Regions from separate parts of the Marinomonas sp. IMCC 4694 genome, predicted to be linked through region 3. Evidence: predicted binding sites of a transcription regulator. Region 3 holds the regulator's gene; each other region holds the start of a gene.
What was found. Region 3 encodes sigma-54, which starts transcription at its own class of promoters, with help from an activator protein. Its sites were predicted from a motif close to TGGCACNNNNNTTGCTNT; they were not measured.
Positions count from the first base shown of each region.

Region 1: FXV75_RS06015 (HAD-IIB family hydrolase) is a predicted target of sigma-54. The motif match lies at 1,381-1,398, and genes of this name have one in related genera.
Region 2: FXV75_RS03095 (circularly permuted type 2 ATP-grasp protein) is a predicted target of sigma-54. The motif match lies at 921-938, and genes of this name have one in related genera.
Region 4: hmpA (NO-inducible flavohemoprotein) is a predicted target of sigma-54. The motif match lies at 1,721-1,738, and genes of this name have one in related genera.

Region 1 is NZ_VSRV01000001.1:1,324,418-1,327,593, forward strand. It holds gene FXV75_RS06010 (glycosyl transferase) at 1-462, opposite strand, end outside; gene FXV75_RS06015 (HAD-IIB family hydrolase) at 485-1,327, opposite strand; gene FXV75_RS06020 (DMT family transporter) at 1,468-2,376, shown strand; gene FXV75_RS06025 (transposase) at 2,741-3,176, opposite strand, start outside.
Region 2 is NZ_VSRV01000001.1:676,299-679,474, reverse strand. It holds gene FXV75_RS03100 (FAD-dependent oxidoreductase) at 1-784, opposite strand, end outside; gene FXV75_RS03095 (circularly permuted type 2 ATP-grasp protein) at 1,119-2,573, shown strand; gene FXV75_RS03090 (alpha-E domain-containing protein) at 2,576-3,176, shown strand, end outside.
Region 3 is NZ_VSRV01000001.1:1,984,933-1,988,108, forward strand. It holds gene lptB (LPS export ABC transporter ATP-binding protein) at 1-510, shown strand, start outside; gene FXV75_RS09060 (RNA polymerase factor sigma-54) at 586-2,058, shown strand; gene FXV75_RS09065 (PTS sugar transporter subunit IIA) at 2,076-2,525, shown strand; gene FXV75_RS09070 (HPr family phosphocarrier protein) at 2,535-2,804, shown strand; gene mgtE (magnesium transporter) at 2,812-3,176, shown strand, end outside.
Region 4 is NZ_VSRV01000001.1:67,691-70,866, forward strand. It holds gene FXV75_RS00305 (DUF4258 domain-containing protein) at 1-291, opposite strand, end outside; gene hmpA (NO-inducible flavohemoprotein) at 461-1,654, opposite strand; gene norR (nitric oxide reductase transcriptional regulator NorR) at 1,889-3,176, shown strand, end outside.

The sequences.
Region 1 (3,176 bases), 660 kb from region 3:
GTAGGTGACGATGTCGCAATCGTGCATAGCGATGGATTCTGCTTTGCCAGCAGCTAGGTTATAGCCCATGCAAAACCATACATTGCGGCCTTTACCTGGATCAGATGGAGACAGGTGCTCACCTTTCAATACACTGTCGATGGCTCGTAAGCGTGGGCCATCGTTCCAAAGTACCTTTACCTTTTGTGGCAACACACTGAAAAATTCCAACGCATGTCGATATTGTGCTTCGGTGGCGCGATCCAAACCGATAACGATTTCTGATAGGTAAGGCACTTGTTGCAAATGCTTTAAGATATTGGGCATGGCGTCTGTTTCTAATTCCGAATATAGACACGGAAGGATAAGAGACATCGGACGCGTTTTTGCAAATTCACAAAGCTCTTTTTCCATTTCCTCTAACGGACGGTGCGCTAAGTTATGAAGGGTGGTAATGATGCCATTTTGATGAAAGTCGCCCATAGTCGTTCTCCTAAATGAGGTATTAAGTGTTATTTTTGTCTACAAAACCATGTTGCTTGAGCCACACATTGACAGCCTGTGCCCAACCTTCTGGACCACAACTCTCGGTTAACCAAGCGTCGCTGCGGTTAGGTACTTTGGGTGGCGTATGAGCAGGGGATCGAATAACAACCGGAACGTCCGCTTGTCGCAACATGCCAATGTCGTTTTCGCCATCGCCTAAAGCGATAGTGTGGATGTTGCTGTTGCTGTTGCTTTGTTTCTGGTAAAGCCCTTTAAGCCACATCATGGCATGGGCTTTGTCGCACTCTTTTCCCATTAAATGCGCAAAGCGCCCGCCCTTTTGGATTTGTACATCGAAGGGAGCAAGTTCTGCACGCAAGACATTAAGCGCTGAATCTGAATCGACCCATAGCATGGGTTCACTGAAGTCGCGTTGCATGGCTTGCGTAGCGTTTTCCTCGTTTAAACCTGTGATCGACATCAGCTCTTGACAGGTCATGTCGCTAAAGCGGGTAAATTGAAAAGAGTTTTGTTTATCGTTTGTCAGTGCGATAAGTTGGTCACGATGGGGGCCAAATGATTTGCGCCAGAAGTCGCCGCAGTCTTCCAGTGCGTCATCACTACGCAGGGCTAAATGCTTAGGAATGTAAACAGCAGAGCCATTTTCGACGATGAAAGGGTCTTGATGCTCTAAAGCTTGTCGAAGTGAAATAAGCTCAACAAAGGTTTTGCTGGTGTTGATGATGCAAGGAATGCCAAAGGTCTTCAACGACCGCAAAGCCGCCTCAGCGGGCTGAAAATCGTAACTGTGGTGATCAAGCAAAGTGCCATCTAAATCCGTAAAAAGTAAAAGCGTCGTCATGTCGATTCCTGTTTGAGTCCATCCGAGTCATGCGAGTAGACGTTGATTTTAGACTTGCAAATCCAGTGCCAGTGCGCAAAAGTAGCCGACTATTCAACGAAGGTAAGCGTCTAAGGTTAACTGGGCGTTTCAATAAATTTATGACAAATTCGCCCCGTTTGTACGTATACATTGCACTGGCATTAATTGCTTTTGCGGCCAACTCGGTATTGTGTCGATTGGCGTTAGCGGATGAGCTAATCGACCCTGCCAGTTTTGCCGTGTGGCGATTGTTTAGCGGCGCCGTTACCTTAGCCTTGTTGTGTATTTTTAAATCATTAAAAACGAAGCCACCATCGGTTAAAAAAATATGGCTAGAAGGCAGCTGGTTATCGGCAATCGCTTTATTTATCTATGCAATTGGCTTCTCATTTGCTTACGTGACATTAGAGACGGGAACGGGTGCCTTGATCCTGTTTGGCGCGGTGCAATTAACCCTGATTCTCTTTGCGGTTTGGGCAGGTCAGAAACTGACTGGGTTGGAGTGGGTTGGCCTGCTCATCGCCTTTACTGGCTTTGCCTACCTTGTAATGCCGACCTTGACCTCACCCTCATTAATTGGCTTTATTTTGATGACCATCGCCGGCATCGCCGGCATCGCCGGCATCGCCGGCATCGCCGGCATCGCATGGGGCTTGTATACCTGGCGCGGTAAGATCTCATCCAAACCTTTATTCGCTACGGCGTCTAACTTTGTTCGCACCCTTCCTATGCTCTGTGTTGTCTTGCTCGTCGCGAGTTTGTACGGCAGTGAACAAATACATTCTGAAGGGATTGTGTACGCCATGATCTCAGGCGCGATTATGTCTGGATTAGGCTATGCCTTGTGGTACGCTGTATTGCCTTATCTTAGTGCTTCATTGGTAGCGGTATTGCAGCTACTGGTTCCTGTCATTGCGACATTGGGGGGTGTGATTTTTACTAATGAATCCATCACCTTACACCTTATTATAGCGACCTCTGGCGTACTTGGCGGCGTATTACTCGTTATTATGGGAAAAAAACAATGATCAAAATTGCCTTATTTTGGTGCGGTTTTATCTCAATGCGCCATAATCGACTGTAAGAGTTATTTAGACACCCAGAGTTATTTAGACACCCATGTTAGTGGCTAGAGTTACCGGAGAGTTACTAGAACACCCAAGAGTTATTAGGACATCCATGTAAGATAACCATTTTAGTTTTATATGGGTGTCTTAATAAAAAGGTCAGTCGGTTGTTTATGTCTTAAGTTGTTGATTGAGTAAGTTGTCAAGTTGTTTTCTGATGCGCTGCTTTGGTCTGTTACTGGTTTTTTCAGGGGGTAATACCATTTAAGCGAGTTAAATCCTTGCTTTAGAGCTGTAATAAAGGGTGTGACGCAATCGGAGGGTGTTAGGCTAATAGCGCTTTAGTTTTGTTGATTTTTGGCCGGCGTTTGTAATCAAATTTCTGGTAGTAGTCTGTTAGGATAGCTTCGGTTCCAACTGCCGTACAGGTATGCTGTTCAAATTGTGTCGCCATTATTATCCAGCTTTCTGCAGGCACATTTAGGCGTTGGAGAATGGGGGCAAGGGATAAATCGATGCTGCCTGGTTTATCGTGGTAAATGATGCGACCTGTGAGATCGACCAGTTCTAAATATTCTTTCAGATCAAAGGGTAGACCATTGGTTCTCTCTTCTTTTGAATGGCCAATAAACGGATTGAGTAAGTTGGGTTGTCTGTTCCGCTTCGCTGAGCGAATGCGCATTTTGATGCTTGTATGTGCTGATGTTTCAGGTGTCTTGTCGACGTTCGCTCTGATGGGGTTTAAATCGACGTAAGCCATG
Region 2 (3,176 bases), 1.3 Mb from region 3:
TCACCTCTGGATGCCAGCCAGCAAACGCGCGCTTTAATTCTTCTATGCTACCTTCTTCACGCCACGACTCAGACTGCCAATCGTCACGCTCTTCCACCGCCACAAAATTCACCCATTCGCCACCGCGCACATAATAACTTACAAGATGGCGACCCGGCCCCGCCCACACACAAGCATCGGGTTGAATCACAACGTTTAGGGCACTGACAGGAATCACACCGCGCCACGCCACTTGCCCCATAAACGTTGGCTTTTCTGGCCCTAACATTTGCCTACGCACTGCTGAATGAAGGCCATCTGCGCCAATCAGCAAGTCAGCCGAACATTCTCGACCGTCTTGCAAAACGGCACAAATACGCCCAGACGACGTATCTTCTTGATAACGAGAAACCACGGCGCCTAACCAAATAGCCACACCGGCGGCAGAACAAGCGTCAACCAAAACCTGATGTAAATCCGCACGATGCAAATGCCAATAAGGCGCCTGATAGCGTTTTTCAGCGGCTTGTGCCAGCGGGATTTTTAAATAATACTCGCCGGTTTTATAGTCTCGAATCGCTGCGTTTTGTGGAACAAAGGCGAACGGCTTGAGTGCAGACTCCAACCCTAAGTCGCGCAACACCTTGAACGCATTAGGGCTGATTTGTAACCCGGCCCCCACTTCACCCAGCGCCAAAGCCTGTTCACACACAACCACTTGGACCCCTTGTTTCGCTAAGGCTAACGCAGCACATAACCCCCCTATACCGGCCCCAACGATCACCACTTGGCTCACCTTATTCACTCTTTTCCCCTCCAGTGTCAAAGCACGTTAAAAACCACCCCCCTTCCCTGTACATAGTAGCGAACTTTAACGTAAATAAAACCGATCCAAACGCCCCTGCACCAAATTAAAGAGCGCGTCGGCAAGGCAAATAGTATGGCTCGATCCTTGCTTTATTTCGCCAGTAGTGCGACAACACTATGCACAACCTAGCGAATAAAGTGACGCCATCACTAGGTTTAACCTTAATGATACACAAGGCTCCCCAATGCGGGGCGGATGCACGAAAAAAGTACATAACTATGTGCAAGTTTAACGCACCCACCTCCGGCTTGATAAAAAGAACGAGGTATACATGGATAAACTAACGAGCCAATACCAATCATCCGTATTTTTTGATGAATTAATCGATGAGAAAGGCAAACCAAGAGCACCAGCGAAACAACTATTAGGGTATTTAGACAGTCTTTCAGAAGACGAACTCGAAAAAAGGCGCCTCACCGCCGAAGTCACCATTCAAGAAATGGGCATCAGTTTTACGGTTTACACCGAAGAAGGCAACATAGACAGAGCTTGGCCTTTTGATATTGTTCCACGCACCATTGAAGCGGCTGACTGGAAAATAGCGGAAGCCGGATTAAAGCAACGTCTTACGGCCCTTAATCTTTTCATCGACGATTTATACCACGACCAAAATGTCATCAAAGATGGCATCATTCCTGAACACATCATCAAAGACTCCAAAAACTTTCGCCCTGAATGCGTTGGAGTTTCTCCCGCTTTTGGCGTCTGGGCGCACATTTGTGGCACAGACTTAGTGCGCGATGAAAATGGCGATTTTTTTGTACTCGAAGACAACTTGCGCGTTCCTTCTGGCGTGTCATACATGTTGGAAAACCGTGCGATTACCAAGCGTGTCTTACCTGAGCTTTTTGAGAACGACTCGATACTACCAGTCAACTCTTACACCTCTCAGTTATTCGACACCCTAGCGTCGTTGTCACCTCGCGACATTGAAAAGCCCGAGATCGTTGTATTAACACCCGGTATTTATAACTCGGCGTATTTTGAACACGCCTTTTTAGCTCAACAAATGGGCGCCGAATTAGTCGAAGGCAGCGACTTATTTGTTGACTCCGACGACTGCGTCTACATGAAAACCATTGACGGACCCGAACGTGTCGATGTGATATATCGCCGTATTGATGACCTATTCATCGACCCTGAAGCATTCGACCCAGAATCCGTGCTCGGTGTCGCTGGGCTCATGCGCGCATGGCGCAGTGGCAACGTTGCCTTGGCGAACGCACCAGGGGCCGGCGTGGCCGACGATAAAGTGGTTTATGCCTACGTACCGGATATCATCCGTTATTACTTAAAAGAAGAGCCGATTCTTAACAACGTCGAAACCTTCTTGTGCGATGACCCAGAGCAGCGCGCCTACGTACTGGACAACCTAGACAAATTGGTCGTGAAACCCGCCAACGAATCGGGCGGTTATGGCATGCTGGTTGGCCCTCATTCGACCAAAAAAGAACAAGCCTTGTTTGCCGAATTAATCACCAAGAACCCACGTAATTACATTGCGCAGCCCACACTGAAATTATCAACGGCCCCCACATTAATATCCAAAGGCCTCTTAGAACCACGTCACCTAGACCTGCGCCCTTTTATCTTGCAAGCCAAAGACACCTACGTCACCACAGGTGGCTTAACTCGTGTTGCAATGAAAAAAGGCTCTTTAGTGGTCAACTCCTCTCAAGGTGGTGGCAGTAAAGACACTTGGATCGTGGAAACGAAGGGAGAATAATCATGCTATCTCGAGTCGCAGAACGCTTATATTGGAGTGCTCGTTACCTAGAGCGCGTAGAAAACACCGCCCGCCTCGTTAGTGTATACGATGACTTGCTGTTTGATATGCCAAAAGACATTGAAATGTCTTGGTACAGTTTAATCGAAATCATCAGCGGTGAAGAAACCTTTGAGCAGCGTTACAAAGTCAAAGACGAACGTAACGTGGTCAAATTTTTACTCGCAGACGACACCAACCCAAACTCCATGTTGTCCTCATTAAAAATGGTGCGTGAAAACATCCGCACCACCCGCGATGTGGTCCCTAAAGAAACCTGGGAATTGGTCAACGAATTGGGCTTGTACGCTCAACAAAACATCAAACAGGGCATTAATCGCTCAGAGCGCCATCTTTTTTTGAACACCATTATTGAAGGCTGTCAGAAAATCATTGGTCTTTTGGCCGGCGCCATGAGCCGCAACTCTGGCTGGCAATTCATAATTATGGGACGTTACCTAGAACGCGCCGACATGGGCACACGAATTCTCGATGCGGCGGTCTCTTTAATGCTAAAATCCGACCCCGACACTCGCCTGCAACTTGGGCAAGTGACTTGGGCCA
Region 3 (3,176 bases):
CACACACGCGCCCAAAAAGGCATTGGCTACTTACCACAAGAAGCGTCTATTTTTCGCAAAATGTCAGTTGAAAATAACATCTTAGCCATTTTAGAAACCCGTAAAGAACTGAACAAAACGCAACAAAAAGATCGCCTAGAAAGCTTACTTGAGGAGTTTCACATTACCCACATTCGTCATAATTTGGGTATGGCCTTATCCGGTGGTGAAAGGCGTCGTGTTGAAATAGCAAGAGCCGTCGCTATGAACCCAAAGTTCATATTGTTAGACGAACCATTTGCAGGGGTTGACCCCATTTCAGTTGGTGATATTAAGCTCATTATTAAACATCTTCAACAAAGTGGCATTGGTGTGTTGATCACCGATCACAACGTTCGTGAGACACTGGACATTTGCGATAAAGCCTACATTGTGGGTAATGGCTACATTATTGCCTCGGGCGACGCTGAGACGGTGATCAATAACGAACAAGTAAAAAAGGTCTATTTAGGCGACGACTTCCGTCTGTAACCCCTTATCATTGCTGGAGAAAGGGAGTAGTATGCACAACTCGTTCCAATTCACTCAAACAAAAAGAGTTGCTCTATGAAGCAGTCTTTGCAATTAAAACTCGGTCAACAGCTGACCATGACGCCGCAACTGCAACAAGCCATCCGTTTGCTGCAGCTTTCCACGTTAGACCTTAAACAAGAAATACACGAATTCTTAGAGTCAAACCCATTGCTTGAACTGGATGACGACGAACATCATCATGATGCGCCCGCCAGTATCGAATCTAAAAGCGCAGCCGATACCCCCCTTGATGCACCAAGCGAAGAGCCTCGCATCGAATCAGAGTGGACCGAAAGCATTCCGGAAGAGTTGTCCATAGACAGCAGCTGGGATGACACCTACCAAGGATCGTCCGCCGCAATCAGTGACAACAACAGTTACGAAGGAGACGGTGATTTCGAAAGTCGCAACGCCCCTGCTGAGAGCATTCAAGATCACCTGATATGGCAATTAAACCTGACCCATATGTCAGATCGGGACATTGAAATCGCTTACGCTATCATCGAATGCGTTCAGCCGGATGGGTATCTTAGCATCACTCCTGAGGACATTTGGGAATCTTTGGGAGCTGAGCTTGATGATTTAGATATTGAAGAAGTCATCGCAGTACAGCATCGCTTGCAACGTTTCGACCCCGTAGGGGTTTGCTCTATTGATCTACGTGACTGTTTACTGGTGCAATTAGAGGCCTTTAATACGCACCCCTTATACAAAAGCACACATAACCTAATCGATCATTATCTGCCATTATTAGGCAATCGAGATTTTGCACAACTTAGCCGAAAAACCAAACTCAAAGACGAAGCACTTAAAGAGGTTATCAACCTCATTCAGCAACTAAATCCACGACCGGGTTCCGTGATTGACGCTGACGATACTGACTATGTCATTCCAGATGTGTCTGTTAAAAAACGCAATAATACCTGGCAAGTTGAACTTAACAACGACGCCTTACCGCCTGTAAAGATCAATGAAACTTATTCAGCGATGGCCAGCACAGCAGCCACACCAGAAGACGCGAGTTACATTAAAACTTCGCTTCAAGAAGCCAAGTGGTTTATGAAAAGCTTACAAAGCCGCAACGAAACCCTACTAAAAGTCGCCAGCTGCATTGTCAGTCGTCAAATTGATTTTTTTGAACTGGGCGAAGAAGCGATGAAGCCCATGGTTCTACACGATGTTGCCGAAGAAGTAGGCATGCACGAGTCGACCATTTCTCGAGTCACAACACAAAAATACATGCACACGCCCAAAGGTATCTTTGAGCTCAAGTACTTCTTCTCAAGCCACGTTAACACGGCTTCAGGCGGAGAGTGTTCATCCACCGCGATACGAGCTATGATCAAAAAATTAGTCGCTGATGAACCTGCAAAAAAACCGTTAAGCGACAACAAACTGGCCGCAATACTGGCCGGTCAAGGCATACAGGTTGCTAGACGAACTGTGGCAAAATACCGCGAGGCGATGAACATCCCTCCGTCCAACGAACGAAAACGACTGATCTAAACGGAAACCATTTTATCATGTCCTTGAAAGCCTTATTAAAAGCAGATCTTGTTTTAGCGCAACAAGATATTGTGAGCAAAAAACGTGTTCTTGAAACGCTTGCCGACATCGCCTCAAACCGACTTCACTGCAACAACGAAGCCATTTATGACGCGTTGCTTGGACGAGAAAAACTCGGAAGCACAGGGATCGGCAATGGCATTGCCATCCCACACTGTCGACTCGAATCAGCGAACCATACCGCCATTGTCATCATGTCACTGCAAACGGCAATCGATTTTGATTCGATTGATAGAAAACCCGTTGACCTTATTTTTGCGCTGATTGTGCCGCCCAATGAATGCGACCAGCACCTTGCGACCTTAGCACAAATTGCTGAATTAGCTCAGTCTCCCGAATCACTAAAAAAACTGCGTTTGGCTCAGTCAAACGAAGATCTATTTACTGTATTTAGCGCACTACTATAGGAAAAGAGCATGCAGGAAAAGTCCACTACTATTATTAACAAGCTTGGTTTACACGCTCGGGCGGCTGGCAAACTTGTAGAAACAACATCTCGCTTTTCTTGTGACATTACCATCGAGAAAGAAGGGCGAAATGTAGACGGTAAAAGCATCATGGCTATGATGATGCTAGCGGCAGGCAAAGGCACAGACATAATTATTAAGACGAACGGTGACGATGAAGAAGACGCCCTTAATGCTGTTATTGAATTGATTCACAATCGCTTTGGGGAAGACGAGTAGCACCACTATGTCAGAGCAAAGCACGCTTAATCACCTTCAGACCGTCACCGAATCGCTTGAATCCGGTGCCACGATGCAGATCCGTTATTTGCTTAACGGCGCTTTGCCTGCGCAAGATGTTGCTCGGTTATTAGAATCTTCCCCGCCCAAAGAGCGCAAACTGCTCTGGGAATTGATAGAAGCCAAAAACGAAGGCGAAGTACTGCAATATCTGAGTGAAGATATTGGTGTCCAGTTCATGAAGAACATGGACACAGAACGACTTATTGCCGTTTCTGAACACTTCGAAAGCGATGATCTCGCCGATTTACTTCAACATTTGCCAGAGACGATCGTAAAAGAAGTACTTGCTTCAATGACGACTCAGGACAG
Region 4 (3,176 bases), 1.9 Mb from region 3:
TTTTATGACAACGCTCAGTTCTAATATAGACCCAGCAGCCATGCCCTTTATATTACATTTCCAATCACCATTGAGCTCAAGATAAGGGCCTTCACGAAATATGGAGCGCTTACTTTTAAGCAGAGTTAAAATTTGCCTCGTGGTCACTCCTCGATCAAGCATGCGTTCTTTGATGTGTCTGCTCCAACGGATTCTATTTGTGTGATTTTCGGCTAAGTCGTTAAGGGTTTTTCGAGCTGCAAATTCACTGAGAGGAAATACCACGTTTCCTTGTGGGTTGTTCTTTTTCATAATGCTCATCCATTGAGTCAATACCTATCATATTGATAGGTTGTTTCGTTTTTGTCAATAGTGAGATCAGTGACGGTAACCCTCCCCCTTTTTCTAAAGAGAGTTTCTTAAGGGGGAGGGTTTTCATGCAAGATATTATCAGAAAGGAAAGATCAAACGTCTTTCAAAATCAAACGTCTTTATGCGGGCCGAACAATTCGTAGTGAATACGATCCGCTTCGACGCCTAGTGTCAGCAGCTGTTGTTTGACGAACATCATGAAGCCCACTGGGCCACATAAGTAAAATTCACCATCCGTCAGCGGTAGGCTGTCTTTTACTGCGTCAATTTGCATCATACCGTTCAATACGCCTTGCGCTTCGTTGCCTGCTTGTTCGTACCAAGTGTAAACAGACAGGTTGAGCTGCTCTTTTAGGCTGTTTACGTGGGCGTCAAATGAATGCTGACCTTGATGCGCACAGGCGTGCAAGTAGCTGATGGGTTGGGCGTATTGTTGTTTTGCCAATGTGTCTAATATGGCTTGCATCGGGGTTAAGCCAACACCACCAGAAATCAGCACCACCGGTGTTTGTTTGTCTTGGAAAAAGAAGTCGCCCGCTGGTGGCATGGCTTCGATCTCGTCACCGACGTTGACATGGTCGTGTAGGTAATTAGACATAACCCCGGCAATGTTGTTGCTGCCTTCGCGTTTTACGCTGATACGGTAGCTTTGGCCGTTTGGTGCGGTAGACAAGGAGTATTGGCGAATTTCGTCGAATTCGTTGCCTTTAGGGTGTAATTTCACGCCTAAGTATTGCCCCGGTACGTAACCGATGACAGCGCCACCGTCGACTGGTTCTAATACAAAGCTGGTAACCAGCTCGGATTCTGCTGTTTTAGACGCCACACGAAAGCGACGGAAATCTAACCAACCGCCTGCTTGTGCCGCGCGCTCTTGATACAAATCGCTCTCGATTTTAATAAAAATGTCCGCTAATTGGCCATAGGCTGCGACCCACGCTTCTTCCACGTCTGATGTAAAGGCGTCTGGTGCCAATTCGCGTAGTGTTTCGATCAGGTGATGACCAACAATGGCGTACTGGTCAGGCTTAATATTAAAACTGGTGTGTTTATGTGCGATGCGCATCACCGCGCCAGTAAGCACTTCTAGGTTATCGATGTGCGTTGCGTACGCTGCAATGGCGTTAAAAAGCGCCGCGGGTTGGCCTCCCGTTTTTTGGTGCGTCATGTTGAATACGTGTTTCAACTCTGGGTTATGAGTAAACATACGATTATAGAAGTACTGTGTGATCGCAGGGCCGGCTGACGCCAAAAGAGGAATAGTCGATTTAACTGTGTCTATATGTTGTTGAGATAACATCATTGTTTCCTTTTTAATTCGTGAATAAAACTCATCGTCGGCGTGATTAACCGCTCTATACGTAATAGTATTGCGAAGCTTGTGCCAACTTATTAAAGTTATAAAAATCAATGATTTAAATATATGTCTATAAATATAGAGTCGTTATGACTCGCTCATTTAAAAGTCGATATGATATATTAGAGTCAAATTGACATAGTGAAGCACAATAGAAAACAACGTAAAAATCAGAGATTGATGACCGTGAACCAGATTTCCAATAATGCCCTACTTAGCTTTGCGCTAGACCTTGCCAGTGCCGTGACGCTGCCAAATCGTTTTGAGCAATTGGTCAATGCTGTCCGTGCGACCATTAACTGCGACGCAGTCGTTTTGTTGATCAATCACCATGGTGTGCTGGCTCCGATTGCCCAACGAGGTTTGTCGGAAGACCTCATGGGCCGTCGTTTTGATATTGATGAGCACCCAAGGCTGAAAGAGATTTGTGCGGGACATTATCCAGTACGTTTTCCAAGTGATTCCCCCCTGCCCGACCCCTATGACGGCATGGTGTTGGGCTATGGTGAACACCTGCCCGTGCATTCTTGTATGGGTGTGCCGCTGTATTTGGAAGGAAAATTGATTGGTGTCGTGACTTTAGACAGTATTCAGCCCGGTGTTTTTGATGAAATAGACAATCGCGCCTTGGAAATTATTAGCACCATGGCGGCCATGACATTAAATACCTCGATGCTGATGACGCGCTTGGAAAGCCAGTCTCAACATGCGCAGCAGGTGCTCAAAGTAATGAGTGAACAGCCAAGCGAAATGATCGGTCAAAGCAAGGTCATGCAAGATCTTAAGCAAGCGATTCAACTGGTTGCGTCGTCTGACTTTGCCACGCTCATTGAAGGGGAAACCGGTGTCGGTAAAGAGCTGGTAGCGCGGTCCTTACATGAGCAATCTTCTCGCTCCGATGCTCCTATGGTGTACGTAAACTGCGCGGCGATTCCGCAGCATTTAATTGAGAGCGAGCTTTTCGGTCATGTCAAAGGGGCGTTTACGGGGGCGGATCGTGATCGAGAAGGAAAGTTTCTTTTAGCCGATGGCGGCACCTTATTGCTGGATGAAATTGGCGAATTGCCTTTAGAAGTACAAGGCACTTTATTACGAGCGATTCAAAACCAAGAAATTCAAGCGGTCGGTAAAGATCAGGTGCGAAAAGTCGACGTGCGCATTCTCGCCGCGACCAATCGACACCTAGAAACCGAAGTCGCAGAGCAGCGTTTTCGCGCGGATTTATTTCATCGTTTGAGTGTGTTTCCACTTCAAGTGCCCGCATTGCGGGAGCGGCAAGGCGATGTGCCCTTGTTAGCGGGCTTTTTTGCTGAGCGGTTTCGGCGCAAATTGGGCTTGCAGCAATTGACGATCGCTGCCGCCGCGATGGAATTATTAGACGCTTACCATTGGCCAGGCAACGTACGAGAGCTGGAGCATGTAATTTCTCGCGCCGCCTTGTTTGCCAAGGCGGATGCGGTCAAATCTG